One region of the Butyrivibrio sp. WCD2001 genome, then DNA from elsewhere that is predicted to be linked to it. Evidence: a T-box and tRNA genes for the amino acid it is inferred to sense, from the RefSeq annotation. Region 1 holds a T-box; the other regions hold tRNA genes.
The links. A T-box is a leader RNA that pairs with one kind of tRNA and senses whether it is charged. The one in region 1 lies ahead of G630_RS0105150 (proline--tRNA ligase), so its partner is inferred to be a tRNA-Pro.
Positions count from the first base shown of each region.

Region 2: it encodes a tRNA-Pro, which carries the amino acid that the T-box ahead of G630_RS0105150 (proline--tRNA ligase) is inferred to sense. The anticodon was not compared.
Region 3: it encodes a tRNA-Pro, which carries the amino acid that the T-box ahead of G630_RS0105150 (proline--tRNA ligase) is inferred to sense. The anticodon was not compared.

Region 1 covers NZ_AUJZ01000005.1:38,514-49,384, reverse strand. The annotation lists gene G630_RS0105165 (fluoroquinolone export ABC transporter permease subunit) at 1-415, opposite strand, end outside; gene G630_RS0105160 (ABC transporter ATP-binding protein) at 428-1,276, opposite strand; gene G630_RS23390 (TetR/AcrR family transcriptional regulator) at 1,353-1,979, opposite strand; gene G630_RS0105150 (proline--tRNA ligase) at 2,150-3,892, opposite strand; T-box leader at 4,017-4,272, opposite strand; gene G630_RS20805 (hypothetical protein) at 4,332-4,931, opposite strand; gene G630_RS0105140 (metal ABC transporter permease) at 4,928-5,767, opposite strand; gene G630_RS0105135 (metal ABC transporter ATP-binding protein) at 5,769-6,488, opposite strand; gene G630_RS0105130 (metal ABC transporter substrate-binding protein) at 6,518-7,636, opposite strand; gene G630_RS23385 (hypothetical protein) at 7,703-8,038, opposite strand; gene thiC (phosphomethylpyrimidine synthase ThiC) at 8,143-9,447, opposite strand; gene thiD (bifunctional hydroxymethylpyrimidine kinase/phosphomethylpyrimidine kinase) at 9,951-10,829, opposite strand; gene thiE (thiamine phosphate synthase) at 10,832-10,871, opposite strand, start outside.
Region 2 covers NZ_AUJZ01000008.1:161,571-172,441, forward strand. The annotation lists gene G630_RS0109520 (FprA family A-type flavoprotein) at 1-81, shown strand, start outside; gene G630_RS0109525 (PTS transporter subunit IIC) at 183-1,262, shown strand; gene G630_RS0109530 (glycoside hydrolase family 5 protein) at 1,378-2,406, shown strand; gene dtd (D-aminoacyl-tRNA deacylase) at 2,538-2,978, shown strand; gene G630_RS0109540 (GNAT family N-acetyltransferase) at 2,997-3,554, shown strand; tRNA gene G630_RS0109545 (tRNA-Pro) at 3,580-3,653, opposite strand; gene G630_RS0109550 (class I SAM-dependent rRNA methyltransferase) at 3,753-5,030, shown strand; gene G630_RS0109555 (pyridoxamine 5'-phosphate oxidase family protein) at 5,113-5,505, opposite strand; gene nudC (NAD(+) diphosphatase) at 5,708-6,475, shown strand; gene G630_RS0109565 (hypothetical protein) at 6,517-6,996, shown strand; gene G630_RS0109570 (hypothetical protein) at 7,044-7,634, opposite strand; gene G630_RS0109575 (HD domain-containing protein) at 7,900-8,538, opposite strand; gene G630_RS0109580 (MerR family transcriptional regulator) at 8,672-9,892, shown strand; gene G630_RS25040 (hypothetical protein) at 10,001-10,246, shown strand; tRNA gene G630_RS0109585 (tRNA-Gly) at 10,250-10,322, opposite strand; tRNA gene G630_RS0109590 (tRNA-Gly) at 10,372-10,444, opposite strand; gene G630_RS0109595 (TIGR01212 family radical SAM protein) at 10,566-10,871, shown strand, end outside.
Region 3 covers NZ_KE384200.1:466,945-477,815, reverse strand. The annotation lists gene G630_RS23115 (translation factor GTPase family protein) at 1-2,437, opposite strand, end outside; gene G630_RS0119965 (CPBP family intramembrane glutamic endopeptidase) at 2,487-3,428, opposite strand; tRNA gene G630_RS0119960 (tRNA-Pro) at 3,642-3,715, opposite strand; gene G630_RS0119955 (TrpB-like pyridoxal phosphate-dependent enzyme) at 4,108-5,484, opposite strand; gene G630_RS0119950 (hypothetical protein) at 5,666-6,145, opposite strand; gene G630_RS0119945 (hypothetical protein) at 6,278-7,849, opposite strand; gene G630_RS0119940 (hypothetical protein) at 8,189-8,698, opposite strand; gene G630_RS24060 (Ig-like domain-containing protein) at 8,930-9,571, shown strand; gene larB (nickel pincer cofactor biosynthesis protein LarB) at 9,664-10,416, opposite strand; gene G630_RS0119925 (MATE family efflux transporter) at 10,409-10,871, opposite strand, start outside.

The DNA.
Region 1 (10,871 bases):
TTCCAACTATAACTCCGCACAGGCTAAAGAGAATCGATCCTGCGAGTATCCCCGCCATACACAAAAGCAGGTTATAGGTAGATCCAAAAAGGATCAACACAAGCCCCACAACCAGAGAGATTATCGCAAAGGAAATCACTTTTCCGAAGATATACTCTGTGGGTGTAACCGGCGAAATTACTATTGAGCTTGTGATATGCTGGCTCTTTTCAAGCAGGATCAACGCTCCCATAAAGAACATCCCCATTGCAGCCGGATCCGAATATACGCAGCAGGACACAATGATGTTCCTGATATTTCCTTCAAAGAATGAGAAGATTATCATGTAAACCAGAATTACGAGGACGTACAGAAAATAAAAGCCGTACTTCCACTGAAAGATGATGTCACCTTTTATTACATTCGCTTGTCTCATAGTAGTCACCCGTTAGTCCAAATGTGTGCCGGTTATCTCAATAAAAATATCATTGAGTGTGGGCTCCCCGCTGTGAATCGAGGTTAACCGGTTTTCATCAATAAGCTGCTTTAAAGTCTCGTCGCCACTGATGTCAGAAAGAATCGTGCTCACCATTCGCTCCTGTCCGTTCTCCATATAGGTGTAGGTCACTCTGGCTGCACCGCGACTCATAATGAAATTATGCGGAGTATCCACCGCCTTCATCTGGCCGTCCACGATAAACACAACTCTGTCACAAAGCTCGGTCGCATCCTGCATGTCGTGCGTAGTGAGAATGATGGTCTTACCCTTCTCCTTCTCTTTCCGGATAAGGTCCTTCATAATCTTGGCGTTATTGGGATCAAGGCCGCTGGTGGGCTCATCCAGAAACAGCACGTCCGGATCGTGGATCAGCGACTTGATGAAGTTCAGTCTGGATTTCATGCCCTTGGAAAAAGCTGAAACCTTCTTATCTGCGTGCTCATACAAGCCGACTTCCTTTAGAAGTTCATCGATATCCCTTTTGTTTCCGCTGTAGAGTGACGCGAAGTATTTGAGATTTTCCCTGGCGGAAAGCTTATCAAAAAGGCTCGGGAATTCAAAATCGACACCGATTTTCTCATAAAAATCCTTGCCGTGATTTTTGCTCTCGGTACCTAGAATGCTGGCGCTCCCCTCATAGTTTGTGCATATTCCGGTAAGCACCTTCTGCAGGGTGCTCTTACCTGCACCGGAGGGTCCGAGGAATCCGAAAATTTCTCCCTTATCTACAGAAAAAGTAATGTCCTTCAGAAAGGGAGTTTTACTGTAGCTGAAATAAACATTTCTAACATCAATCACCTTGTTGTCTGTCATAGCCTGATCTCCTCTTTTTTATGCTGTCCTAAAAATCGTACAGTTATTTGAATCCTGAGTTTTATTCCAAAATCTGTATAACCAGTCCTTTTACCAGCATGCGCATGCTCTCTCTGAGGTTCTCCTCTCCAATGACATGCTTGTACATAGAACCGAATAAAATCATTGAAAAGGATCCAACAACTGCCTCGACGTCGAGCCCCTTCCTTGCAGCCACTTTTGCTATAATACCTGCTCCCATACGGGTGTCCTGATCCCTGTGGTTTTGAAGCAGATCCTCCGGAAGCTTCGAAAGAACCTGGTTCATCGCCTCAGGCTCAAGCAGTACCTTGAGGCAGGAAGTGGTTGTAATTTCCATCGCCCCGAGGATCACCTCAGCGATCTCATCGATACATTCAGAGAAGGCTCCCTCCTCCTCGGGATCAATATTATGGCTTGCGATTATGGAAAGAAATCCCTTTGTAATATAGTCATCCACCTGCTCATGGAAATCCTGGGCCGCATCGAAAAACAGCACCTCTTTACATGGATAAAAAAGGTAGAATGTTCCCTTTGGAATTCCGGCAAGTTTTACCAACTCATCCACGGTAGTCTTCTTGACACCTTTTTTCATCAGCATCTCATTGGCTGCTTTCTTTAAGCGGATAATGATCTGCTCTCTTTCACTTTCTGTGTAGGTTTTTGGCATATACTTATCCTCTTTTTGACCAAATTTGTATTTTTAGTCATAATAACCCTTCTCATAAATCGATGTCAATACTTTTCTGACTAATTTTATATTTTTAGTCAAAAAATAATTCAGGGCATAAAAATACCCCTTTTACAGGACTATTTTCATCCTGTAAAAGGGGCATTTTATTATATTCTGCTCTTCACCTTGGAATTAATCTCTTCATAAAGAGAATCCATGAGCTTCTTGGTTTCAGCGATGATATCTTCTTTTTTCACAGAGAGCTGTACGCTCTTATCTCTTGTGCAGAGCTCAATCTCTCCGTTAGCAAGAGCCTTGGGACCAACAATCACGCGAACCGGAACGCCCAGGAGATCTGCATCGGCAAACATGACGCCGGCGCGGACATCTCTGTCATCGTAGATAACCTCTACGCCCATGTTTGTGAGTTCCTCATATATCTTGTCAGCTGCTTCTCTGCAGGCATCATCGTCCCTTCTCATGCAGCATACATGCACTTTCCAGGGCGCAACAGTGATGGGCCAGATAGGCCCCTTGTCATCGTGGCGGGCTTCCATGATACTTGCCGCAAGACGGCCAACACCGATTCCGTAGCATCCCATGATAGGTGTCTTGGAACTACCGTCCTCATCCGTATAGGTCATCTTCATGCTGTCTGAGTATTTGGTACCGAGCTGGAAAATATTACCGACCTCAATACCTCTGCTGATTCTTATGGTTTTCTTACCGCAGCAGGGACAGATGTCACCGTCACGAATTTTGCTGACATCAACGTACTCCACATCTCCAATATCTCTCTTGATGTTGAGACCGGTGTAGTGATAGTCTGTCTCGTTGCCGCCGCAACACAGGTTCTCAATGCCTTCAAGTGACTTATCATAAACAATCCTGCAATTGCCGTGCTGCTCGTAAGGTCCGCAGAAGCCGGCAACAAGTCCCGATTCCTCAGTGATCTCAGCCGGGTGAACCTCCTCATGAAGGTAGTTTACAAGCTTTGTCTCATTGACCTCGTAGTCTCCACGAATGAAAACAACTACATACTCGTCAGTCGCATTTATCTGATAAACAACAGCCTTACAGGACTCCTCAACCTTGCTCTTTAAGAAAGCGCATACATCTTCGATGGTCTTGCAATCAGGCGTGTAAACCTTCTTAAGCTCACCTGCAGGCGTGCATCCGGAATTGTCCACTGTTGTCTCCGCAGCTTCCATGTTTGCGCTGTAACCGCAGTCATCACACAGTGCAATGGAATCCTCTCCTGCGTCCGTAAGCAGCATATACTCGTGAGATACGCTTCCTCCTATCATACCCGAATCAGACTTAACCGAGATAACATCAGGAATACCTGCTCTCTCGAAAATTCTGTCATAAGCGTTTGCCATTCTGTCATAGTATTTCTCAAGGTCTTCCTGAGAAGTGTGGAAAGAATAAGCATCCTTCATTGTAAACTCACGTACTCTTATAAGTCCGGCTCTGGGACGGGCCTCGTCACGATACTTAGTCTGTATCTGATAAAAAGCGAAAGGATAATTTGCATAGGTGCTTCCGTACTCTCTCGCAAGATGGACAGCTGCCTCCTCATGGGTCATACCAAGTACCATAGGAGTATCATTACGATCCTTGAATCTCAAAAGCTCTTCGCCAACGCTCTCATAGCGTCCTGATTCCTCCCAAAGTGCTCCCGGAAGAACCACAGGAAACATGACTTCCTGGCAATCCACACCGTCCATTTCCTCTCTCAGGATCTTCTCGATGTTCTGAGTAACTTTCTTCATGGGCGTGTAAAGTGAAAAAATACCGTTTGATACACGCTTTACATAACCGCCGCGAAGGCTGTAAGTGTGACTGTCAATCACACAGAAAGCGGGCTTTTCCTTGAATCTCACTCCGACTAATTTGCTAAGTTTCATAATGCATAACTCCTTTCACAACAAATAATGAGGTTGTGTATGCCTGTTGACCTTTGCGTGTGAAGCAGACACGAACTCGAAAATGCTTCGCAAAAGAAAAGTCCTAAGCATACTTTATTTGTACACTTAGGACGAATAATGTTTTTATCCGCGTTACCACCTAAATTCAGGCCTGAAAACCTGCACCTCATTGCAAGCAAGCACTCGCATGTCTATGATCACGGTGACCTCCGTCAGAAGTTTCTGATTCTCTTGAATAAAATCAGTTTTCCCTTCTGCTGCTCCCAGACGGGTTCAATATCCGAAAACCGAAGCCTCTCACCAACCGGCTCCTCTCTGAAGGTCTCAAGATACCTACTATTTCTGTTCTTAGCATTTAACTGTTATTTTAATCCATATCAGAAAAAATACAAGCCCTTTTCTCTCAGCAAAGCCTGGTTTAATTTAGGAGCCTTGCATCTGTGAGTGTGCAGTACATCGCACCGTTCTCCTCATAGGTATTGAAAATTCCCTCCACTGTCACTTCCGGAACATCTGTCCCCGGATAGTTCCCATCTGCCAGTTCGAACTCAATTCCCTGGGCGCAGCAAGCGGTCGCGTCTGTAATTATGCAAGAGTGATAGTCCTTCCCGGTGTTGTCATCATGATAGATGTCATAAAGCCCCTGCATCTTAACCTTTCTTCCGACATACATGCCCGGAGTCATCATCATCTGATATACCTCCGCGTAGATCATGGTGGATGACATCGCTGTGAGATCAACCTCTGAGGTGTCGGTTGAATCTGTGCCTGCGGTTTGTGTTGATGCGTCTGATGCAGTTGTAGCAGTGGCTTCTGTTGGTGTGTCAGTTTCGTCTGCGGAAGAACTATCTATTAATGTGTCGATTTCATCTTTGGTAGCTGTCTCTGTTGATATATCGTATACGTCTGAAGTTAAGTCTTCCGTAATTTCCCCTTCTTCATTTTTGCTTCCACACGCTGTCGCAAGCACAAGCATACAGCATACTATCAGCAAGTTCCTTATCACATTTTTATTCATGCAAGCTTCCTCCCTGCTAGCGATCCGCCACAGCAGATTGCAAAGCCAACCACGTCGATAGCAACAATGGTTGAGCCTACAGGTGTACCGGCAAGTATGGAAACAATGATTCCCACAAGCGCACACACTACGGAAAATACTGCAGAAAAAACAGTCACATTTTTAAAGCTGGTAAACAGTCTCATCGCTGATAGTGCCGGAAAAATAATAAGTGCCGATATCAAAAGCGAACCCACAAGGTTCATCGCAAGAACAATGATAATTGCAGTAACCACCGCGATAAGAAGGTTGTAAAAATCCACTTTGGTTCCGACAGCCCTGGCGAAGTTTTCATCAAAAGTCACTGCGAAAATTCTGTTATATAGAAGCACATACGCAGCCACAACAAACACCGACATAACCACGCACAGCCATACATCAGTCATCGTGAGCGTCAGGATCGATGTCGATCCGAAAAGCGTCGTGCAGACATCACCTGTCAGGTTGGAACTCGTCCCGAACACGTTCATAATAAGATATCCGAAAGCCAGTGCACCGACTGATATCATGGCGATTGCGGCATCCCCCTTCACCTTCGCATTACGGCTTGTCCTTAGCAGAAAAATCGCGCTGATTATCGTTATCGGAAGAACCAGTGTCATTCTGTTTGTGAGATTCACTACGCTTGCCACCGCAATCCCGCCAAAAGCCACATGTGAGAGCCCATCTCCGATATAGGAATATCTTTTCAGGACGAGCGTTACTCCAAGAAGCGATGAACACAGAGCTATCAGAACACCGACAATCAGTGCATATCTTACAAAGGGATATTGCATATAAAATAAAAGCTTTTCCATGTCACACTGCCCTCCTTGTGTTAAGTTTTTCATACTCGATAAAAAGTTTACCTTTTTCGCTCGCCATGAATTCCTCGGCGGTTCCAAAGAAGATATCATCCGACATATACAGAATATGGCTTGCATATCTTATCGCTGCCTGAATATCATGGGATATCATGATTATCGTCATTCCGTCAACATTCAGCTTGCTTATAAGCTCGTACATCTCCCCTGTAATCTGCGGATCAAGTCCCGACACAGGTTCATCCAGAAGAAGAATTTTCCCTGCGGCACAGAGAGCTCTGGCCAGAAGGACTCGTTGCTGTTGTCCGCCGGAGAGTTCTCTGTAGCATCTGTCAGCAAGCTCTGTAATCCCCAGCTTTTCCATATTTTTAGCCGCAAGCTCTTTTTCTTTCTTTGTGTAAAAAGGTCGAAACCCAAGCCTATCCTGGCATCCGGAGATTACGATTTCCTTTACTGACGCAGGAAAGTCCCTCTGAACGATCGTCTGTTGCGGAAGATATCCTATTTCATTTTTTGTTATTCCGTTTCCAAAAATCACATCACCGGAGACCTTGTCGCAAAGGCCAAGGAGTGTTTTCATGAGAGTCGTTTTTCCGGAGCCGTTTTCCCCGACGATGCAAAGATAGTCACCCTCATTAACCTCAAAATGCAAATTCCTTGCCACTACTGCGTGGTCATAACCAAGAGTCAGGTTGCTGACAGATAATAACTTCATAATAATTCTCACTTTCTGAATGTGCTTCGTTACTCGAGCGCTTCCTTTAATACTTCAAGATTCTGCTCCATGGTTCCGAGGTAGGACACGCCGCCCTCAACATCCTCAGAGGTTGTGCTCTGCATGGAATCCATTGTCAAAATCTGCTGATTTTTATCTTTTGTATTGCTTATTATTGTTTCCGCAATCTTGTGATTTTGTCCCTCAATCGTAAGCACGCTCTTAAGTCCGAGCTCATCCACTTTTCCCGATAAGAAAGCTATAGTCTCAAAGCTCGCCTCAGTCTCAGCTGAGCATCCGACAAAGGCTGCGTAGTAATCAAGGCCGTAGTCATCAGTCATATATCTGAAGGGGAATCTGTCTCCGAACAGAACCGTCTTTACGGAAGCTCCGGATACCGCGCTTTCATAGGCAGAATCAAGAGAAGCAAGTTTTCCCATATAGTCATCTGCGTTAGCCTTGTAGGTATCTGCATTCTCAGGATCGATGGTTGCAAGAGCATCGGCGATCTTCTCAGTGATGACCTGCGCATTTTTCAGAGAAAGCCAGACATGTTCGTCGTATTCAACCTCTTCCTCGGTTTCTGAAGAATCGGCAGCGTTCTCATCTGCATCCTCGCTTTCCTCTTCCTCAGCCTGCATGCCTTCTACAACCTCTTCTTCCTTGACGGTATCTCCGAGAGCGTCCATCAGATTTATAACCACCATGTCATCATTTGTTCGCTCAGCAAGGGCATCATCCACCCACTCGTCAGACTCGCCACCGACATATACGAACAGGTCGCACTCCGATATTTTCATGATATCCTCAGCTGTTGGCTGATAGCTGTGAAGGTCTACGCCGTTATCAAGGAGCATGGTGATATCCGCATCCTCAGCCTTTTCTCCGAGAACTTCTTTTACCCAGTCGTACTCCGGAAAAATAGTGCAGACGATTTTCATCCCGTCATTTTTTGCAGCACCATCGTCTTCATCTACTTCGCTGCTTGTAGCAGTCTCTTCGTCAGTTATCTCCACATTTTCACTCTCCGGAGATTCAGCAACATTATCTGTCGCGGAAGTAATCACAGTCTCGTCAGAACTCTTTCCGCACGCACAAAAACAAAGCACCGCTGCCATTGCAGCCGCCGCAATCGAAAATTTTTTCATAGTAATGTCCTCTCTATTCACTTTTATTATGTTGAAAAATTACAGAATTATAGTGGGACAGACTATTTAATCATTCATTCGAACCATGGAACTTACAGGTGTTGAATACACCAGGACATTGTCTTTTAATTCAAGAATAGCTACAAAAAAGATTACAGCCAAAAAAGCTGCGTAAAGATTAGCGCTGCCATCTCCAAGTTGATTCAGGTTATTTTCACACTGCTGCAGCAGCGCACAGACAGGGCAGCTGTCTCCGTCACAGTTATGGAAAGTCTCAACGGATACAAACACCGCTGAAAAAAGCACAACAAAAAGCATCGCAAACGCAAAGTATGCGACTATCAGATTCCGTATACGATTTTTCTGATTCTTATTTTGCAGCATTTTTATAATCGTTTCCAAATTTCTTGTTAGCCATTGCTTAAATCAAACTGATTATATTTCCGTTTCTTTCTCATGTCAAACTGTATCACGGAATCATGATTGCTTTTTGTTGTGTAGATTACTTACAGAATATCTATATGTTCTCCTGCAAGTGCCTTATTCATGCTTCTAACTGCGCAGAATTTTCCGCACATGGAACAGGTATCATCAAATTCGGGAGCCCTGTCCTCTCGTATGGATTTTGCAGTTTCAGGGTCAATTGCGCACTCCCACTGGCCATCCCAATCAAACTCTTTTCGTGCGTCGGCCATCTTGTTATCAATATCCATGGCATGCGGTATTTTCTTAGCTATATCCGCTGCATGTGCTGCAATTCTTGAAGCAATTATTCCCTGCTTAACATCATCTACATTAGGAAGTGCAAGGTGCTCGGCGGGAGTTACGTAGCAGAGGAAAGCTGCACCTGCCGCGCCAGCGATAGCTCCGCCTATAGCTGAAGTTATGTGATCGTAACCGGGTGCGATGTCCGTAACAAGGGGGCCAAGAACGTAGAAAGGTGCTCCCATGCAGATAGTCTGCTGCATTTTCATATTGGCCTCTATCTGATCCATAGGCATGTGTCCAGGGCCCTCGACCATGACCTGAACGTCCTTCTCCCACGCTCTTTTTGTAAGCTCTCCAAGTCTCACCAGTTCCTCAATCTGGCACACGTCACTGGCATCCGCAAGACATCCCGGTCTGCAGGCATCACCGAGGGATATTGTCACATCATACTCTCTGCAGATATCAAGGATTTCGTCGTAGTATTCATAAAAGGGATTCTCCTCTCCGGTCATGCTCATCCAGGCAAACACAAGCGAGCCGCCTCTTGATACTATGTTCATTTTTCTCTTGTGCTTCTTGATCTGGTCGATAGTCTTCCTTGTAATTCCGCAGTGGATTGTCACAAAATCAACGCCATCTTCGGCATGAAGTCTTACTACATCGATGAAGTCCTTCGCAGTGAGTTCAGAAAGATCCCTCTGATAGTGGATGACGCTGTCGTAAACAGGCACAGTTCCCAGCATGACAGGACACTCTTCCACAAGCTTCTTCCTGAAGGGCTGGGTATTCCCGTGTGAAGACAAATCCATAATGGCATCCGCTCCCATGTTGACCGCCGCCATCACTTTTTCCATCTCGATGTCGTAGTCCTTACAATCCCTTGATACTCCGAGATTCACGTTGATCTTGGTCTTCAGCATCGAGCCCACCCCCTTTGCATCAAGGCACTTGTGATTTTTGTTAGCGCAGATCGCAACCTGCCCTTTTGCCACAAGTTCTCTGATTTCTTCGGGTGTTCTGTACTCGTCCTTTGCAACCTTCTCCATCTCGGGAGTGATGATCCCTTTTCTTGCTGCTTCCATCTGTGTTGTGTAATTTCTCACTTATGTCTTCTCCTTTTATTTGAGTTTCTTAGTAATTTATTTTCTTTGCTGGTGTTGCTTTTCCATATTTGTGCCAATATATTGGGAATTCATTGATTATCTTGGTATTAGTTCATCTTACTAGTGCCAAGATTTTTCTTTTTTCATTGCTATCTTGGTATGGGTCTGACTTACTTTTACCAATATTTCCTAGATTTATTGATTTTCTTGGTATTGTTTTATCTTACTTGCGCCAATATTTTTCGAATTTCTTTGCCATCTTGGTATAATTCTGTTTCCCTTGCGCCAATATTTTTCGAATTTCTTCTTTTTCTTGGCATAGCTCTGTTTTTCCCATGCCAAGATTTCCCTGTTTCTTTATTTATCTTGGTACAGCTATGTTTTTTCTATACCAAGATTTCTTATATTTCTTCTTTTTCTTGGCAGTTGCCATAATAGTCGTCATCTCAGTTGCCAAGGAAGTCACTGCAATAGTCATCACAATAATTGCCGTAATAGTCAGCTCAATAATTGCCACAATAATGCCAGAGTGGACCGCGGCCGTGACCAAGGTCGAGATCAGCGGCTATGCACTTTTCCATATACTCTTTGGCTGATCGTACTGCGGTTTCAAGATCATGCCCTTTAGCCAGGTTAGCGGCAATTGCACTTGATAGAGTGCAACCTGTTCCATGAGTGTTGGGGTTGTCTATTCTTGTGCCGGAAATCCATCTGACATCATCGTCTATGTAAGCATTTTCATCAGTAGCTCTACCATCTTCTTCATCCTTGACTTTATAAGCTTCCGCATCAGTATTTTCCACATTTGCCATATACAGCAGATCTGCTGTCACTCCGTGCTCTTCAAAAGTACTGTGTCCGCCTTTTAATAACACGTTACACCCGCAAGCATCTCCAAGCGTCTTTGCGGCAACTTCCATATCCTGCTCGGAAGAAATCTCTATCCCGCACAGTGTCTCTGCCTCCGGTATATTGGGTGTAACCAGAATGCTTCGTGAAAATAGTTCTTTCATCATGTATTCGGTAGCATCTTTTCTTGAAAGCTCAGTTCCGGAGGTTGAGCTAAGCACCGGATCAATAACCACATTTTTAAGGTCGTATTTATCAATAGCGAGCACCACCGCCTCCATTGCTTCTTTATTCGGAAGCATGCCTATCTTCACCGCGTCAGGCCTGATATCCTCAAGGACCGCCTCCAGTTGCTTATAGATGAAATCCTTCGGAACCGGCAGAACTCCGGTGATGCCCATAGTGTTTTGCGCTGTGAGTGCGGTTATCACACTCATTGCGAAAACGCCGTGCGATTCAATAGTCTTGATGTCCGCCTGGATTCCGGCTCCCCCGGACGAGTCACTTCCGGCAATTGTTAAAACCGTCTTCATTTTCATAAGTCCCCCAGTTCCTCAAAAGCTGCGACCAATTCT
Region 2 (10,871 bases), on a different contig from region 1:
GTTCTCACGATCAAGAGTGCACTTCATGTGACAGATGAACCGGAGCTTGAAGCCTTCGTGACAGCTGTCGTTGAAGCATAAATCTATGAACGCGTATGGGGGCGTGTTCGGAAACTACTAATTTTTTAAGACCTTCACGTATACAGCCTAAAGAGGCTGATATAAGGAGGCAAGGAGGAGTAATGAAAGAGTTTTTGAAAAGAAAGAATATCGTAATCTCCGGAAAGAGATACGGTATCGAGGCACTGTCTGCAATGGCGCAGGGATTATTTGCGTCGCTGCTGATTGGAACAATTCTTAACACCATTGGCACACAGTGCGGACTTGCGTGGTTATCCGAGATTGGTAAGTATGCTTCGTCGATGAGCGGAGCAGCTATGGCCGTAGCGATTGGCTATGCACTTCAGGCACCGCCCCTTGTACTTTTTTCACTTGTAACAGTTGGATATGCAGCTAATGCTTTGGGAAGTACGACGCTTTCAGGTGGATCCGGAGCCGGTGGCCCGCTTGCTGTTCTTTTCATAGCAATAATTGCCGCTGAGTTCGGAAAAGCGGTATCTAAAGAAACAAAGGTAGATATTCTGGTAACCCCGATAGTAACTATTCTTGTGGGTGTAGGGCTTGCAGCCTTAATTGCACCTGCTATCGGAACCGCGGCTTCCTCAGTCGGAGGCGTGGTTATGTGGGCTACGGAGCAGCAGCCGTTCCTCATGGGAATCATTGTTTCCGTGGTTGTGGGAATTGCTCTTACTTTACCTATTTCCTCTGCAGCCATCTGCGCAGCACTTGGACTTACTGGTCTTGCGGGAGGAGCTGCCGTAGCAGGATGCTGTGCACAGATGATCGGCTTTGCCTTCATGTCATTTAAGGAAAATAAGTGGGGCGGCCTCATTTCACAGGGAATCGGAACATCAATGCTTCAGATGGGAAACATTGTTAAGAACCCTAAGATTTGGATTGCGCCGATACTCACAAGTGCAATAACAGGACCTATTGCAACATGTGTGTTCCATCTTCAGATGAACGATCCCGCAAGTGCGGTTGCTTCCGGAATGGGAACCTGCGGACTTGTTGGACAGATTGGTGTTTATGCCGGATGGGTAAATGACGTTGCTACAGGTGCAAAGGCAGGAATTACCGGATTTGACTGGCTTGGACTTGCGCTTATCTGCTTTATTCTTCCCGCAGTTCTTACATGTATTTTCGGAGCATTTTTCAGAAAGATCGGCTGGATTGGCGAGGGTGACCTTAAATTATCATAATAAGGCCATGATTTTGATAAAAATAATATGGTTTTAGTATAAAATAAGATATATGCAGTAATAAAATAGTCACCTGTAGATTTCTATTTTAAATAAGATTTAAGGAGAGAATGAAATGAAACAATTCCCGGGATTTTCACATGGAATTAACCTTGGTGGATGGCTGTCACAGTGCGATCATACCAAAGAGCGTTACGACAATTTTATTACAGAGAGCGATATCGAAAAGATAAAGAGCTGGGGGCTTGATCATATAAGAATTCCTGTAGACTACGATCTTGTTGAGGAGAAGGACGGAACTTATAAAGAGGAAGGCTTTGCATATATTCAGAAGGCTCTTGACTGGACCGGAAAATACGGTCTTAATACCGTGCTTGATCTTCATAAGACTTATGGCTACAGCTTTGACAGCGGCGAGCAGGAAGCAGGATTCTTTGAAAATGAGAAATTTCAGGAGCGTTTCTATAAGCTTTGGGAGCAGTTTGCGCAGCGTTTTGGAAAGTATGAAGACAGACTTGCCTTTGAGCTTTTAAATGAGGTAACAAAGCCTGAGTACGGCGAGACCTGGAATCGCATTTCAACCGAGTGTATCAAGAGAATCAGAGTTTATGCTCCGACAATCAAGATTCTTCTTGGAGGTTATTACAACAACAGTATTGTTGCACTCAAGGACATCTGTGATCCTTATGATGAGAACGTGGTCTACAATTTCCACTGCTATGAGCCTTTGATCTTCACACATCAGGGAGCACCGTGGATTGAGACTATGGATCCGAACTTCCGTATGGCTTTTGATTCCACATATCGTCAGTATGATGAGAATGCTTTTGCTCAGCTTGGAAACAGACCTGAGGAAATCAAAGTTGACGATCCTGATAAGAAGCTTGGAATTGAGTACTTCGAGCAGTATATGCAGGAGGCTGTAAGAGTAGCTGAGGAGAGAAATGTTGCACTTTACTGCGGTGAATACGGTGTTATAGAGAGAGCTACTCCCGAGGATGCATTAAAGTGGTATACAGCAATTGGAACCTGCTTTAACAAGTACAACATCGGTCGTGCTGCATGGAGCTACAAAGAGATGGATTTCGGCCTCTCTGATGCCCGTATGGACGGTGTGAGAGATGAAGTACTTAAGATGATGTAATATTTTCTGTTAACAGACTACAGATACCTTCCCTGAAAATCGGGGAAGGTATTTTTTTCTGCAAAAATCTTTGTTTTTCCTGTAAAATAGAGGTTAATACGGCCTTAAGGCTTTATGAATGGGAGGATAAAATGCGAGCGGTTTTAACAAGGGTATTATCGGCTTCGGTTACAATAGATGGTAAGAAGGTTTCAGAGATAGGAAAGGGCTTTTTGGTCCTTCTGGGAGTCAAGGTGGGTGATACGGAGCAAGAAGCAAAAAAGATTGCCGATAAAATCTGTGGACTCAGGATTTTTGAGGATGAGAATGGTAAAATGAATATTAACCCCAAGGATGCGGGAGCTGAGCTTTTGATAGTAAGCCAGTTTACTTTATATGCGGATTGCAGTTCAAGAAGACCTGGCTTTACGGACGCTGCAAGACCGGAGATTTCAGAGCCTTTATATGAGCTTGTGGTTTCCGAGTGCAGAGACAGAGGTTTTAATGTGCAAACAGGTGAATTCGGGGCAGATATGAAGGTTGAATCGGTAAATGACGGTCCGGTGACTATCGTGCTGGATATAGATAAATAGAAACGAGGATATGGATATATGAAAGAGAATGTTTTGCCGCTTGATACAGGGCGTTTTATAATACAGCCACAAGACATAGAGAATATCTGGGATGAAGAGTGGGATATATGTTTAAAAAACGTAGATAAAAAGAAGATAGGCAGTCTTCGCTTTGAGAATACCAATGTCCATGGGGAGATCCATTTTAGTGTCTCATTTGATGATACATATAAAGCGGGATATATTTCGGAGATATTTTATGCGGTAGCCAGCTTTGTATTTAAATCCGGTAAGGTTAAGGAAATCTGTACTGTCTGCAGACATGAGAATGAGAACCTGGTTCGCGGGCTCGAAAAAGCAGGCTATGTCCTTCGGGAATTTAAGGACGGAAATGATTATTACTCCATGAAAAAGCAGAAGACTTCCTGGACAGGTTTATATGTCATGATTGGAATGATAGCCGGGTTTATTATCGGAATAACTTTGTCAAACCTGTGGATGGGAACGATTTCAGGAGTTGTAATAGGTACTGTTATTGGATTTCTTATGGACAAAAGAGAGCAGGATAATACTGAAAGCAAAAAATTAAGGACTTGAATCTCTTCAAGTCCTTAAACTTTAGTCGGAATGACAGGATTTGAACCTGCGGCCTCTGCGTCCCGAACGCAGCGCTCTACCAAACTGAGCCACATTCCGTTATATGTAAAGCAAAAGCCGTAGAGACTTTCGCAGCAAAAAGTATGATACAATATAAAGTGTTATTTTGTCAATAGGTGAGCGAAGAAAGGCATAATTATGAGTGCAATTGTTGTTGCTGATGCAAAGGTAATTTTGAAAAAGGGCGAGGGGAGAACAATCAAGGCCGGCGGAGCCTGGGTTTTTGATAATGAGATAAACAGAGTAGAGGGCAGCTTTGATAATGGTGATATTGTCGAAGTGCTTGATCATGATGGATACTTTATGGGATACGGTTTTATTAATACCAATTCCAAGATAAGAGTGCGCATGATGTCGAGAAGAAAAGAGCATCCTGTAAATGAGGAGCTTTTGGAAACTCGTATAAGAAATGCGTGGGGTTACAGAAAAACGGTTATGAACCCTGAGTTATACGGGTATGATGCCAGGCTTTCGGGAACTGATGAAAAGGAAGCTCTGCAGAAGCTTTCATGCCGCCTGATTTTTGGTGAGGCAGATTTTCTTCCGGGAATTACAATTGATAAGTTTTCCGATGTACTTGTCATTGAGTCGCTTGCTCTTGGTACAGACAGAATGAAGAACATTATTCTCAATCTGTGTAAGAAGGTACTCGCAGAAGACGGTGTTGACATCAAGGGAATATATGAGAGAAGCGATGCCAAGGTCAGAGAGCAGGAAGGTCTTGAGAGAACTAAAGGCTTTATAGGTGAGCCTTTTGATACAAAGGTGCTCATTGAGGAAAACGGAGTAAAGTATTATGTAGATGTTGAGAACGGCCAGAAAACCGGATTTTTCCTGGATCAGAAGAATAACAGAAGGGCTATAGCATCACTTTGTAAGGGGAAGAAGGTCCTTGACTGCTTTACTCATACCGGATCTTTTGGACTTAACGCTGCGGCAGCAGGTGCAAGCTCCGTTCTTGCGGTTGATGCATCGGATGTGGGATGTGCTCAGGCGGAGGAAAATGCGAAGCTGAACGGGCTTGAAAACATAATAAAATTCCAATGCGCGGATGTGTTTGATCTTTTGCCCGAGCTTGAGAAGAAGAGCGAGCAATATGATGTGGTAATCCTTGATCCACCGGCCTTTACAAAATCGAGAGCTTCGATTAAGAAGGCTGTAACGGGCTACAGGGAGATCAATATCAGGGGAATGAAGCTTGTGAAAAACGGTGGATATCTGGCAACCTGTTCATGTTCTCATTTTATGGATGAAGAGCTTTTTGCAAAGACGATCAGAGAGGCAGCAAGGAGTGCCCACAAGCAGCTTCGTCAGGTAGAATTCAGGCAGCAGGCTGCGGACCATCCTATACTTTGGTCTAACGATGCATCATTTTATTTAAAATTCTATATTTTTCAGGTCGTTGAGGAATTGTAAGATTTTTCATATTAGGATTTTTAGAGAAAAATGCCACCGGTACTTTGATAAGCCGGTGGCATAATTATATTTTTATAGGTTATCAGAATTGTACAACCTTGGGCGCGTCGGTAAAGGAAGAGAAAGTTGCGGTAGCGTTCTTAAAGTAAAGAACTTCTGTATTATCATCATCAGCCTTGTACATGCCCTGAAGAGACGGATAAGCATCAAGCATATGCTGCTTTGCTTCAATTCTATCATCGCGTACAAGTTCTCCTGCAACGCGAACCCATTTGCCTTCGGTGAAACCACAGATTTCCACCTTGGGATTGGCCTGGATCTGCTTGGAAACATCCTTTACTTTGCCTGTCTGGATGTAAAGCTTATCCTCAAAAATATCTACTGTTCCGAAGGGGCGTACTCTGGGCTGATCTCCGTCAACTGTTGCCAGATAATAAGTGCCGCATTTTTTTAAAAATTCATAAACTTCCTGCATGATAAGCCTCCTTTTATTTAAATTGTATAAAATAAATTATAACTTTCTGTTATTTATATTACAAGGTATCGAAATGAAGATTAGATGATGTTACAATCATTATATGATTCAGGATATATCACCCAGGAAATTTCATAATGAGTATAAAGCTGAGCTTCCTGTCTCCGGAGATTACGTGTTTTCTTTTCGGGGGAGGGAGCTTTTGTGCGTTTTGGGAGAAAACGGAGAGATTAGTTTTCCTAAGGCAGATGAGATAGGAATAGATAAAAAGGAGATGGTCTTTCTCTTTGAAATTGACGATATGCGTTTTTTCCTGCCCAAAAGAGAGTACGGATTTTATATCTCCGATATCTCGGCGGACAGATCTCCGGAGCATGAGTACAGATATGAAGATATCAGAGTTCTTAGAAATGCAAATCCGGGATATCTGTGCTTTGCCGGGATGACAGCATATCACCTCTATGTCTGGTACCGCGACAACAAGTTCTGCGGAAGGTGCGGCAGGGAGACGGTCGTTTACGACAAGGAGAGAGCTCTTAGGTGTCCAAGATGCGGGAACATTATTTATCCCAAGATCTGCCCTGCGGTTATTGTTGGGGTAACGGATAAAGATAAAATCATGATGACGAGATATGCGGGAAGACCCTATAAAGGAAATGCGCTTATAGCAGGATTTTGCGAGATAGGAGAGTCCGCGGAGGATACTGTCAGACGTGAGGTTATGGAGGAAGTCGGGCTTAAGGTAAAGAATATAAGATATTTTGCAAGTCAGCCATGGGGCTTCGATTCAAATCTTTTGCTGGGATATTTCTGTGAACTTGACGGAGAAGGTGAAGTAAACATTGACCGCGATGAGCTCGCCATAGCCGAGTGGGTTAAGAGAGAGGATATCGGAAAAGAAAACAGTAATCTAAGTCTTACTGCAACAATGATGATGCATTTTAAGGAACATCCCGAGGACTTTATCTAGAGAAAAATTAACAGGCACACCGGAAAACGGAGGGTTTTTGCATGGAAGAACAGATGAGAAAAATCGGTAGACAGATGGCAATCAGAATGGGAATTCTTATGAGTCTTGCACTTTCTCTTGTGGGCACGCTCACTTCAGGACACTTCACGGTTCCCGGATTTATCATCAGCTTCGTATTAAGTACAATAATCAGTTTAATAATAGGTTTTGTTATTCCTATCGGCAAGGTAACTGGCGGTCTATGTGCAAAATGGGGACTTGAGAGAGGTAAGATTGGTACAAGGGTTGTTGAAAGCCTTATTTCAGATGTGATATATACCCCTGTAATTACACTGGCCATGGTGGCATTTGCTTATAATATGGCTATGCGCCAGAGCGGAGGAATGGCACAGATGCCTCCCTTTATAATTATGTTTCTCAAATCCCTTTTTATCTGTTTTGTGGTAGGATTTTTCCTGATATTTATTATTCAGCCTATTTTGCTGAAACAGCTTATGAAAAAGAGCTTCGAAGAGGTATAAATAAAAAGGCGCTGTATCCGGCTTGATACAGCGCCTTTATTATGTAACTATTTTAATTTATTGGCTATTCTGCCTTCATTTTTACCGAACTGGTTGTAATGAGCAAGAAGCAAATCAGGATTTGTTCCGAAAGCATCCTGAAGATCCTTGTAATTGGAGTAGTAGTATAAAGCGTTAAATTCGGCATTGTTTCCGCTGTAGTTTTTAAGCCCTGAAATAGCGGCTTCCTTTGCATCGGCAGCTGCAGCAGCGGCGGGATTAATGTTTTGAACATATACTTCTATGCAATCATGCTTTTCCGAGGTTGGCATTCTGTCATCGTCAACATAGAAATGATAGAAGATGTTCTTTTCGGTCTCATCTGCTCCGATGTGGAGTGTTACATACTGATAACCTGTTTTGTAGGAGCACTCCATATAGGTTCCGGAGCTTGTGTGAGGTCCAAGGTAATACGTATAGTTGTAGTAAGCCATTATCGGAATCTGCTTTGTTGTTCCGGCATCCATCTTGAGGACTGTTTCGGTAAAATCAAAGCAATCGGGTATCTCGCTGTACGCGAGGGCTTTTGTCCCAAAGGTGGCAATAAGAATAAGCGACAATGCAAAAACGGCAATAGAACTTTTCATAAATCTTTTCATATACTCATACCAACCGCTTTTTTAGCGGTTTTTCCTTTCTCCCCATGCAGGGCAAATATTATTCTGCACTTTAATTATAGAAAGGAATTATCGCTATTGCACATAAATTTTTCCTAAACAAAGTAAACTTTTTATTTTTTAAATTATGACAAGCCTTTCAGGCATAATTATATTTTCCATATTGTCCTTTTCGATTTACTTTATCCTATGAATCATACTTATTCTTTCACAGGTTCCTCAATCTATCACATCAACAATCTTCATTTCAGTTACAGCTTACCGGTGGTTTCCAGGGCTTAGGGCAGAGAAGTGTAGTTCTGCCTATATCCGGAAGAACATCATATATAGAACATCCCATACGAACTTCAAAATCTTCTTTTATCTTGAATGCAATCTCCCAGCCTTTTATGTAGCCTTCCATAATTCCGTATCGTCTTGTAACATCAACAAATCTTTTTTCAAGAATTACAAAACCATAATCTGCGGCAAGAGAATCACAGAGCTGGATCAGCTTGTCATAATCATTTGGCTCACCACAATTCATAATGTAATCTTTGATAGCCTTCTCATGCTCTGTTTCGGGCTCGTAGCAAAACTCGTCCTGCATGCGAAGATAGGAATGTGTCATGCAAATCCTGGCCGGCTCATCCCATCCTTTCTCCATGCAGTACTTGTACCCTTCATATACGTGCGTAGGAATATCAACGAAGCCATATTTACATCTTCTTCCGATATCATGCAAAAGGCCGACTATATAGGCTTTCGCTGAATCCATATCAGGTATCTTTGCAGCAATGTTACGAGCTGCTAAGCCAACATTCTTTGAGTGATCCACCCATGGTCCGGGATTCAGTTTTCTTGCTATTTCTAACTCTTCAAGAGCTTCTTTGATACTTGGAAACATCTGTTATACCTCCAATCTTATCTTGACTATATTCAGGCGCGCACTGAACTTATAACTATGCTATACTCAGATTATAAAAGGTGACGTAACGTAACCTTCAAGAACTTTTTTAATCATATTGGAGAATACTTTTATGAATAAAAATGGGTACTATTCATCCGGACAATTTGCCAAAATGGCTCACGTATCGGTAAGAACTATAAGATTTTATGACCAGAAGGGTCTGCTTGCGCCATCTTATATAACAAAGTCAGGTACAAGATTTTACACAGATTACGATTTTGCTATTCTACAGCAGATATTGCTTTTAAAGTACCTGGGATTTTCTCTGGATGAGATAAAAGAAATACCAAATGGTCAGACTGATAATCATTTCATTCTAAATGCCCTAAAGATGCAGAAAAAGCTGCTTTCAGAGCGAATTGATGAAATGAAAAATGTTGAGGCAGGTGTAAATGCCACCATTAAAGCTATAGAAAGCTCTGCCACTCCCGATTGGAAGCAGATGCTTGATCTGATTCACATGACTTCAATGGAGAACAACTTAAAGAGCCAATATCAAAATGCAAGCAACATCTCTGCCAGGATAGAACTTCATAACAAATATTCAACGAATAAACAAAGATGGTTTAACTGGGTATTACAGGAATGTGATATCTCTTCCGGGATGGATATTCTTGAGCTTGGTTGCGGTAATGGAGCATTATGGGCAGAGAATATAAGCGAATTGTCCAAGCGCAATTATACAGATATACAAATAACTCTTTCAGATATCTCTGCAGGTATACTGCATGATGCAAGACAGAATATAGACCGTGCTGTATCAGCATATTCAAAAGAACTTCGGGGCTTAACTTTTTCCTACAAAGCATTTGACCTTAATGCTATCCCATTTGAAGATAAATCCTTTGATCTTGTAATTGCGGGGCACGTCCTTTTTTATTGTGACGATGTCCATCTTGCTTGTAAGGAAATACGCAGAGTGCTGAAGCCCGGCGGAAGACTAGTCTGCAGCACATATAGTAGTAATCATATGAAAGAGATCAGAGAGCTGGTAATAGATTTTGATGATAGGATCGTGCTTTCCAGCAATGACTTATACAAAATATTTGGTCTGGAGAATGGTGCTGATATATTGCGCGGCGTATTTGGAGAAGTGGAACTGAAGAAATACAAGGATGAAATAATCATTACTGATGCTGGTCCTCTAATAGATTATATTTTTTCGTGCCACGGCAATCAGAACCACTATCTTCTGAACAGGTATGCAGAATTTAAGAATTATATTATGAAAAAGGTGAGTCATGAATTCCACATCACCAAGGATGCCGGGCTCTTTATCGCAATTAATTGAGACGGAAAGGAAAGATGCGGGTTTCCGAGTTGTCTACCTTGTTATACACACAATTAACGGAAAATTTTATTGAACGTGTCTAGGACAGAAATCAAAGCCTGACCTAGGTTGGATTTAAAAGTGGCTAAGCGAGCTTATCTTCTTGGCCATTCCGTTGCAACGAATGAAAGGTATTACTCTCACGCTAAGTCAGATGACCTTGAAGATGTTAGAGACCTATTGAACAAGTACTGTGATATGAAAAACAGCACAGATGAAGTTGGTCACGCAGAATTACTCAATAATATTATTGATTTTATACAAATAAAAAGCTCCGAAACCCTTAATAGAATTAAGAATCTCGGAACTTCCTAAGCGAGCGATAGACGGGGCTCGAACCCGCGGTCTCCACCTTGGCAAGGTGGCGCTTTACCAACTAAGCTACTATCGCGTATATGTAAACGAGCTAAGCTCGGTTACCACAATATTTGATTTTAAAGAGCGATAGACGGGGCTCGAACCCGCGGTCTCCACCTTGGCAAGGTGGCGCTTTACCAACTAAGCTACTATCGCATATATATTAAGTCGCATCTGCAACGCAAGTTATATAATACACAAGGATATATGTATTGTCAACAAGAAATTTGATATTATATGCATAATATGAAAATACGCAAAAAGAAGAGTGTTGATAATGGCTATCAGGTTATCCGATTATTTGAAAAATAAATATGGCGAGAAGGTTTACAGATTATCTCTGACTTCAGGTTGTACATGTCCGAACAGAGACGGAAGCATAGTTTTGCCTGACGGGACACATCTTACCGGGGGCTGTACCTTTTGCTCGGAGGGCGGCTCCGGAGAATTTGCAGCTGACATTGCTTCTGTGGATGAACAGATAGAAGATGCTAAAAGACGAATACAAAATAAAACCGATGCGAGGAAGTTCATAGCATATTTTCAGTCATATACCAATACCTATGGAGATGTAGACAGACTA
Region 3 (10,871 bases), on a different contig from region 1:
GAACTCTATAGGCATCAAATACCAAAATCACCGTCTCTCTCCTGTAGCCCTGGAAATTCGAGAGAATATCCATCAGCTTATCGCGCGCGGACTTCATATCTGATTCCGCCAGGCTTCTAAGCTCATCGTTTGCATAGATGATATTGTAGCCATCGACGAGAAGGTAGGCATCATCCGGTGAAAATTCCTTCTGCGCGCAGTATTTCTTCTCCGGTGCTTTGTTTGCAGCCTTTCGCCTTCTCTCTTCGTCGGCCTTGGCATCGTAGCGCGGCTTAACGGGGCCATAGGTGCGCTCAAAAATATTATCAAGCTCCTGAATTGTGGCATTGTACTGCCTGGTGCGTTCCTCGTAGGTCAGCTCTTTTTCTCTTCTGATCTCCTCTGATTTAAAGCTCTGCAGCTTATCGCCAAGGCTCGTAAGATCTGTCTCTACTGAATTCTTCCCGACATCTGTCGACCAGCCGGTATCGACATGCATATGGTTTCTTACTTCGTTCCAAGGAATAACGGTCCCCGCACCATGTGAGCAAAAAACGCTGCCTGTAGGCTGTGCTATATCGCGCTCGGGATCGTAGTCCTTTTCGGCGATAACTTCTTCAGCGTTGTGACAAGGCTCGAAACCGCGAAGTGAGAGGCTGATTCTACCCGCGCCATGTGTATAGGAGATAATCTCTCTAGCATAATCTGAAAGCTCAGAAGCGGGCACGGAGCCTGTAACACTTGATGTTCCGTCGGGAAGCATCTCCGGAGGGTTTGTCGTTCCGTTCATTTTCTGAATATCACTTAGCAGCCTTCCGATGTTTTCAGAAGGAAGCTCAGCTGTAAAATCATAGACCGGCTCAAGCAAAATGCTCTCTGCCATCATAAGTCCCTGCCTAACGGCGCGCATGGTCGCTTCTCTAAAGTCTCCTCCCTCGGTGTGCTTTAGGTGGGATCTTCCGCCGATCACAGTGATTTTCATGTCTGTGATCTCAGAACCCGTGAGGACTCCGCGAATCCTGAATTCTTCTAAGTGGGACAAAATGAGGTTCTGCCAGTTAATCGCAAGATCATCCACCGGACAATCAGCGTCAAAGGAAAGTCCGCTTCCGGGCTCTCCGGGTGTAAGAAGCAGATGAACCTCTGCGTAGTGCCGCAGCGGCTCAAAGTGTCCAACACCCTCGACAGGTGCCTTGATTGTCTCCTTATAGACGATGCTCTCATCGCCAAAATCTATATCAAGTCCAAAGCGCTCCATGCATCTGTGCTTTAGGATTTCCATCTGAACTTCGCCCATAACCCTGACGGAGAGGTCGCCTGTTTCTTCATCCTTTTTTACTGATAAGAGCGGCTCCTCTTCGGACAACTCGAGAAGCTGTTTGTAGGCAGCAAAAGCATCTGCGCCTTCCGGAAGGATGATTCTGGACGACAGAATCGGCGAGAGCACCTCGGTCACTTCTCCTGTGAGGGCGCCAAGTCCCTGCCCGGCATAGGACGTATCAAGGCCTGTTACGGCCACAATTCGGCCTGCCTCTGCCTCCTGAAGGAGTTCATACATTTCGCCCGAATAGATGCGAATCTGATCGATTTTGGCTGAGATGGTTTCTCCTGCCTTCGCCCCTCCCGCTGCGGGCATGGTAAGGACATCACGCACATGAAAAGCTCCGCCCATGACCTTAAGCCAGGTGAGCCTTGTGCCGTTTGTATCTCTAGAAATCTTGTAGACTCTTCCAGCAAATTCCTGCGGATAATCAGGAGCTTTTGCAAAGTCGTCAAGAAGAGCTATCAGTTCCTTAACGCCCTCCATTTTCAGCGCACTTCCAAAGAGGCAAGGGAAAAGCTTCCTTGAAAAGATTAGGCTGCGAATGTCGTCCTCTGTGACTTCTCGACCTTCTTCCAGATAGGCATTTAGAAGGGCTTCGTCGCAGACAGCGAGGGATTCCTGGAAGGCATCACTACCTAAATCCATCTCCGAAAAATCCACCACGTTGTCCGAAAGCCTCTTTTTAATGTCTTCGAGGATGCGGTCCTTGTCAGACTGAGGCTGGTCCATTTTATTTACAAAAATATAGATTGGAACTTTGTAATGAGAAAGAAGCTTCCACAGTGTATGAACCTGGGAAGTTACGCCATCGGCGCCGCTAATGATAAGAATCGCGGCATCGAGCACCTTCATGGTGCGCTCGGTCTCGGGGGCAAAATCGGCATGCCCGGGAGTATCGAGAAGCGTCACATGCGTATTTTCAGACAGATCAAGCTCCGCCTGCTTAGAAAAAATGGTGATGCCCCTTGATCTCTCCAGAGAGTATGAGTCAAAAAAGGTATCACCATGATCCACGCGGCCGGATTTCCTGACCGCCCCTGTGAGGTACAAAAGTGCCTCCGACAGGGTAGTCTTACCGGCGTCAACGTGGGCATATATTCCAATGTTTAAGTGTTTTTTTCCTGTAGTTTCCATAACCACAATAATAGCACAGTTTTGATATAAGCGGTATTTCCTATTGCTATCAGTTCATCATATAGGAGAACCCGATAACTCCTGCAACGCCGATTACTGTTGCAATAATAGCCGGAAGCGTAAATACAGGCGCGCTATCAGCCTGCTCGGAACCGTTCTTTTTGAAAATCGAATCAAACTCCTCTAAATTTCCTTCATTCCTGGCAATTCCCCTCATAACAATCTTTGCAACAAATGCAAAAGCTATCGCAAGGAAAAAGAATACGATGGTGGGAACCAGCATGCTCTGTCTCTGCGATTCAGCAACTGCCGAAAGATCCTGCCCCATCGTATTAGCAGCAAGCATTGCGGCATAAACCAGGAGCATGTTAAAGGAGTTGATAAGGAAATGCATGATCATGGATGTAATAATGCTTCCGCTTGCAACATTTACTAAAGCAAAGATAACTCCAAGCACAAACGCATAGCAGAACTGGTTAAAATTCAAATGAATGAGTCCGAAGAAAAGCGCGGAAATCAGCGCAGCCTTCACAATAGTAGACACTCTTTTGTAAGTTCCGAAAAGCAGTCCTCTGAAAGCAAACTCTTCAATAAAAGGCGGAAGCAGCGAAACAACCAGAATTGCAAAACCTGCCGAGCCGGATAACATACTATTCGCACTCTGAGCAACCGTGTTGGGTACAAAGAGCTGTGAAAAGAAATTAGCAAATACCCAAATCGGTGTGATAACGATATTTAAAACTATTGTCAGAAGTACGGTCGATATCTTGATCTTATGAAGGCCCATGGCTTCCGTAAAAGACTGACCACTTTTAAATACATAAACAAGGACCGGAATAAGAAGTGCCGCTTCGCAGAGTACGGAGCCCCAAATTCCCACTTTAACACCCTTCATAGCGATGAACGTTCCGCCAACGCTAACTATGATATTAAGAAGAAGTACTACAAGAAAAACAATCCCCATATTTTTAGATTCTTGCTGTTTTGTCATATTCATCCCTCCAAATGCTTTTATCATAGTTCAGATAATAACGTATAAGGAAATGACTTACAAGAATTATTCTGGGAAATAGCATATCCTATTTTATCTTATAGAAACGAATAGGGATTAAAAAATTGTTGATGTGAATAAATATCCGATAATCGTGTAGTACTCTACTTGCGAAAAAAAAGACTTTGGAATCTCTTCCAAAGTCTTAAGTAGTCGGAGTGGCGGGACTCGAACTCGCGGCCTCTACCTCCCTAAGATAGCGCGCTAACCAACTGCGCTACACCCCGGCGACAAATGGTATCTTATCACGTCACGGGGAGAAAAGCAACTACTATTTTTAATTTTTATAATTTTTTTAATCTTACAAAGTGGAATTAACTATTACAAGTCACCTTTTTTTAATCATCACACCATATTTGTGGTTTCCTATTATTTACGGTTCTTTACTATTTTTTATTGTTCTTTACTATTTTTTACTATTCTTTTCTTTTTTTACTATTCTTTTCTCTTTTTTACTATTCTTTTCTATTTTTTTCTATTCTTTTCTATTTTTTACTATTGGTCAATTAATTTTACGCTTTTCTCTAAATGAGTGTCATAGCATGTAAAACACAAAAAAATCCACCCTGTAGAGTCTCCTACAAGGTGGAAATAGCCTTTGATGCATGGAATGTACTTTTTAATCTACCTTAGGCAGCTTTGCAAAACTTGCCTCAAGCTCTGCGTCGGTCGGGATGTAGTCGGACATCTCGCCGTCGTTGAACTTCTGGTATGCCACCATATCGAAATAGCCGGTTCCGGTAAGGCCGAAAAGAATTGTCTTCTCCTCGCCTGTTTCCTTGCACTTAAGAGCCTCATCGATAGCGGCCCTGATAGCATGGCTGCTCTCCGGTGCAGGAAGGATACCTTCAACTCTTGCAAACTGTTCTGCAGCCTCGAATACGGAGGTCTGCTCTACGGATATTGCCTCCATGTAACCGTCATGATAGAGCTGTGACAAAACGGGGCTCATGCCGTGATAGCGAAGTCCACCGGCGTGGTTTGCGGAAGGAATGAAGTTGCTTCCGAGTGTGTACATCTTGGCAAGAGGACATACCATTCCTGTGTCGCAGAAATCGTAAGCAAATTTTCCTCTTGTAAAGCTCGGGCAGCTTGCGGGCTCAACAGCAACTATTCTGTAGTCCTGCTCTCCTCTGAGCTTCTCTCCCATGAAGGGTGAGATGAGACCACCGAGGTTTGATCCGCCTCCTGCACAGCCGATGACAACGTCGGGCTTGATGCCGTATTTATCAAGGGCAGCTTTTGCCTCAAGGCCGATGACAGACTGATGTAAGAGCACCTGGTTCAGGACGCTTCCAAGAACATATCTGTAGCCTTCGGTTTTGGTCGCTACCTCTACAGCCTCTGAAATTGCGCATCCAAGGCTTCCTGTGGTTCCGGGATGCTCCGCATTTATTTTTCTTCCGATCTCGGTATCCATTGAAGGTGAAGGTGTTACGCTTGCGCCGTAGGTGCGCATAACTTCGCGTCTGAAGGGTTTCTGCTCATAGGATACTTTTACCATGTAGACCTTGCAGTCGATGCCAAGGTATGCAGATGCCATGGAAAGAGCTGTTCCCCACTGACCTGCGCCGGTCTCGGTGGTCACGCCCTTAAGGCCCTGCTGTTTTGCATAATATGCCTGAACAATCGCGGAATTGAGCTTGTGGCTTCCGCTGGTATTGTTACCCTCGAATTTGTAGTAGATCTTAGCAGGTGTATCGAGCGCCTTCTCAAGACAGTAAGCCCTAACCAGGGGTGACGGTCTGTACATCTTATAGAAGTCCTGGATCTCCTGCGGAATATCGATATAAGCTGTAGTATCGTCAAGCTCCTGCTTTATAAGCTCATCACAGAATACCGGGCGAAGCTCATCAAAACTCATAGGCTTAAGGGTTCCGGGATTAAGGAGCGGAGCCGGCTTATTTTTCATATCAGCTCTGACGTTATACCACTGCTTCGGTATTTCATCCTCACTAAGATAGATTTTATAAGGGATTTTTGCTTCATTACTCATGACTGTTTCTCCTTTGTCGATTCTTCAACACTTTAAACCATTAAAGCACAGTCGGAGATGTACAGTCAAGAGTGGAATTTCCTATGAAACCAAAAGATTCCGAAGGAATATGTTATTCTCCCGGAATCTTCTTATTTTCTTCTAAATCTATTAGTACAACATATCAAAATGTATATTCGCATTATTTTGAAAAAGATAATGCCTCCTTAAGCAAAGCATCTATCTCCTCTTCAGAATATCCAAAAATCACGGAAATATCATGAGCTATCTCATCATCGGTCATTCCTTTACTATGATCATTTTGGATAACATTAATAGCTGTTTCTTTTTTCACCTTTTCTGTCACTTGCGCTGTAAGCTCTTTATCATGAATCCTCTGTCTATCCCATTCCTTCATATATGCTCTGGTTACCTCTGATTTCTTCTTAACGGAACTAACAATCTCATCGAGCCTTACAAGGTCGTTATCGGGCTCCGAATCGATTTCACCTTCTATAATATATTTTACCAACTCTGAGACAGATTTGCTATGCAGTTTATCTCCGGGAATGTTGTTTCTCCCGCCTCCGTAGAAGAAGTAATTTATCCTTCCGTCATCGACTAAAGATATGTAATAAGTAGTAACTGATGAGAGCGCTAAACACGCAATTAGCGCAAGCAAAAAAAGACTCCGGAGGGGAGTTCCCTCCGGAGCCATATTACATCTAGCATGCATATATGTGATTTGTCACGAAACAACCATATCTTATTTGAAGAATTGCTTGTAAGCCTGCTACGATATAATTATTTGTAATTACTTGCCAACCTTGCGATAGATTGTAAAGTTATATGTTGCATATTGATCATTCAGTTTGTCAAGTACCGTAACCTTTACAATAGTAGGAGCATAAAGGCTGTATCCATTATTTGTGGTTGTTTCTTCTACAGGATTACCGGCTGCATTTGTATCCCAATAATTTGTCTTTCCTGTAGCTGTATTGGCCTTTCCACGTGACTTAGAAGAATTTGAATAAGTTGCGTCATAGCCAATTGTACTGAGCTTTATCTTCTTGTTATTCTTCACGGTTGTGTACTTGAAATTCACATTTGATTCAGTAATACCATTAATTGTATCCACTGTATCACCGTCACCATTTAAGTCAACTTCATGATTCTGTACTCTGCTACCACTTGCGGATCTCTCATAATAGTAATCCTGATACTCATTCTTCTGTACTGTATTTGTCTCAGCAAACAAAGTGCCTACTTCAATCTTCTTAATAACATAGTTCTTAGTTGTCTTAAAGGAAAGCTTTCCACTCTTTGCTGTAGATACATCCCACTCTGTATCGGTTTCAAGTCTGCCATAGTTCAAATTCTTACTATTGCTATAATCAGTAAGAAGGGACTTTCCTGCGTATGTTGCCTTACTGAATACATCAGTTGTAGCTACTGAATAAACAGTAGTCTCAACATGTCCTGTAACTGTTCCTGTTGAATTCGTAATATCGAAGCTGAGCTTTGTCTTACCACTCTTATTGGGAGTAAGCTTAATCCAGCATGTTGCACTTGAATCAGTACGAGATGCGTACTCAGCAACCTTTGTCCTGTCATATCCCTCTGTCTTATTGTTTCCAAGGATAATCTTCTGTCCTGTACTTGTATAGAAATATTCTGTTCCATCAGCATCTACTTCTACTGAAATATTGTCATTTGATACTGTAACGGTATCCTTCTTATTAAATCGCTCAGCTTTTACTATCTTTTTCTTGGAAGATTTAACGTTTGTAATTCCAACATCGCCATTTACCAGCGGTACTGATAAATAAGTAATCTCACCGGTCTTAACCCTTATCCCCTTAGCAAAGGTATGCGTTATGTCCTTATTGACTACATCTTTTTCCCTCGCACCGGTAGCGCCTGTTGTTCTATTCTTGTATGTAGTTACAGTTGCAATTATTCTATATGTTTTGCCGTCATCTGTTGAATAGTTGCCAACATTAGCTCTATTGTATTCAAAGTTCCCTTTAGAATAATAATCTTTCGTTCGAACAACACCATTTTCAATTACAGGTGCCCAAAACTCATACTCGAAATACTGCTGCGAATACTGATCAGAAAGCCATCCTTCAGCTACTCCCTGTGCAGCCATCTTCATTCTTGCTACATCCTCCGCATCAATGTTATTCGTTTCATCTTCTACTCCATCAAAAACATACTCTTTTTTATCAATATCAACGCCTTCGGATCCATCACCCTGCTTATCTAATTCCACAGCAGCGAGAGGCTTTTTCTTACTTGCAGCTATTGCTGTTGTAGGGGTGCAAAGAGTTACAGACAGTGCAACCGCGAGTGCAGCCGCACCAATTCTAGAGAGTTTCATCATATAAATTACCTCCACTCATAAAAAATTTTGTTTACGGTTTTTCGTAACCGAGGTTTCGTGACATTTTCCATTCTAACATCTTGAATTAATTAGTCAATCCGCTCAACCATGCATTTTCATGACATTTTATGAAGTTTATAAAATGTTTATAATTACGTTTATATGAAAAATTCAGTAATGACATAGCTTTTCAACTCGCCAATCATAATCATATAATAAGAGCACATTACAATAATTTATAATTATTATATTTATATGACTATTACATTGTTTACAATAAAAAAAGATGGTCACATTTAAGGCAAACATGACCATCTATAAACGCATATTTTCATTTCTTTACAGTCCCTGCATCATATCAATGATAATGCGGAGTTCGTTTAGAGTTACTGTCTCATCTCCTACAGTAAGTTCATCCTCCTCGTCGTATTTCTCTGAGAGGTAATCAAGGAACTCCCACATGTTCTCATAGCTGTCAGGATCTTCGATTATAAACGTCTCACCGCTTACGGTGATTGTGCCATCGTCCGCAAGGTCCTTTCTGATGACCTCCATTATTTCTTCGGCGCGATCGGGTGAGATGGCATCCGGGATACCTGCCAGAGGTGTGTTCTCATCGCCAATGAATGTGGTTAAATCTCCTTCTGCTAAGGTAGTCTCCGGAACATTCTGATCTTTCCAGGTGTTTCCGACTTTCTTGAAGGAAAATAGCACCTCAGCATCCTCACCGATCTCAGGATCGGGATCCAGCGTTATTCCGACATCCATATTTTTCTTGTTCATCCCCCCGCAGGCTGTAAGAGTAAGCACCGCCGTAAGGACAAGTAATCCACTTAAAATTCTCCTCATACCAGACTCCTTTTTGACTTTCCTTAGTATTAGTCTGTCCTTTAGACCTAAACCTATTGTAAAACACAAAAATAAAGCCACATTTATGCGAATGTTAATGGCTTCTTAAAAGTTTATAAAAAGAGTCTGAAGTTTGAATTTTTATTTAAAAATATTTGTTTTGATAATTAATATTCGAATTTGTGATACAATATAGAGGCAACAATTTTCCAAAGGAAAGGAGAGATTAGTATGAAATTAGTTTCAAAAATCAGAAGGGTTGTCTTTTCACCCCTCGCACTTATAATGGCAGCTGTCATCATATTGTCCGGTGTTCCGGTAAACCATGTAAGTGCAGCATCTTCCGTAACTGTTAAGCTCGGAAGCAACAAATCAGTAAGCCTTAAGAAGGGCACCAAGAAGCAGATCATTGCAAAGAAGGGCAGCAAGACTTTAGGCAAGAAGGCTGTTAAGTATTCTTCAAGCAAGAGTTCAGTAGCAAGCGTAAGTGCAACCGGACTTATCACAGCTAAGAAGGCCGGCACAGCTAAGATCACTGTTAAGAAGGGTTCAAAGAAGTCTGTTATCACAGTTAAGGTTACAAGTAAATCGGATGATGATGATGACGATGACGACGATGATGATGACGACAAGAAGATTACCGGCATCTATCTCACAGAATCCGAGATCAGACTTAAGGTTGGCTTCTCAAAAGAGCTTTCCTGCAAGACAGCTCCCAACAACAAAGTAACCAAGGCTAGCTGGGATGTTGAAGATGAGTCCGTTGCAGTTTATGAGAACGGCAAGGTTGTAGCTAAGAGCGTAGGCGAGACAATTATTTATGCTCGCGCATACGGCAAGGTAACTGCCTGCAAGGTTATCGTATACGAATAAAAATAACTGAATAAGATAAAGGCGCACCTAATCGGTGCACATATGAAAAGCCGCCAAGCAAGGCGGCTTTTCTTTTTATATAGATGGGTTTGTCACTCGATATGATTTATCATAGATGCCAGATACCCGGCACCGAAACCGTTATCAATATTGACTACGCTGACTCCGCTGGCACAGGAATTGAGCATAGAAAGAAGCGCCGAAACTCCGTTAAAGGAAGCTCCGTATCCAACACTGGTTGGCACTCCGATTACCGGGCAGTCAGCAAGTCCGCCGATGACGCTTGCGAGTGCGCCTTCCATTCCGGCTATCGCAATGATGACTCTTGCGCTCATGATTTCATCCATGTGGCCAAGGAGTCTGTGAAGTCCCGCAACACCTACATCGTAGAGTCGTACAACTTCGTTTCCGTAAACCTCTGCTGTCTTAGCGGCTTCCTCTGCCACCGGGATATCGCTTGTGCCGCCGGTCGCAACCACAATCTTTCCCTTTCCGTCTTTTTCAGGAAGCTCTCCCACTATTCCGATATGGCTAAGAGGATCATATTCAAAATCTTCTATATTAATCTTAAGAAGGGTTGCTGCCTCCTCCTTCATTCTTGTTATGAGGACGGTCTTTTGCCCATGCTCTCTCAATTTGTTCGTGATATCAAGCACCTGCTGCGGAGTTTTCCCGGCGCCGTATATTACCTCAGCTGCGCCTTGTCTTAAGCCCCTGTGAAAATCGGGCTTTGCAAATCCCATATCCTCATAGGGTGCTTCTTTCAGTTTTAAAAGTGCTTCGTCAACTTTAGTTTCTCCTGATGCCACCTTCTGCAGAAGTTTTTCCATCTCTTTTTTATCCATTACTGATCTTTCCTCTCAAAATATTCCTAGTGTAGTAAAATGCCGGGAACAAAAATACGTCCGCAAGAATCCATGCCAGGGGGCTGGCAAGACAGATTCCCGTATATCCTATCACCGGTACAAGAAATAGTGATGCCGCTGCTCTTGCAATCATCTCGCACACTCCGGCAAGGATTGCCAGCATGCTGAATCCCATGCCCTGTATAAGGAATCTGACAACATTGACAAATACAAGCGGTATGTAGAACAGGCTGTTCCAGATAAGATATGTATGTGCGTAATCAAGAACGGCACTTTCACCCGCGCTCATAAACAGCATTGCAAAGTATCTTCCAAAGAAATACAAAACTCCGAAGGCGATAACCGAGTAAATGCAGCCAAGAATCCCTGCTGCCCACATACCTTTTGAAAGTCTGTCAATTTTTCCTGCACCCACGTTCTGTCCGCCATAGGTC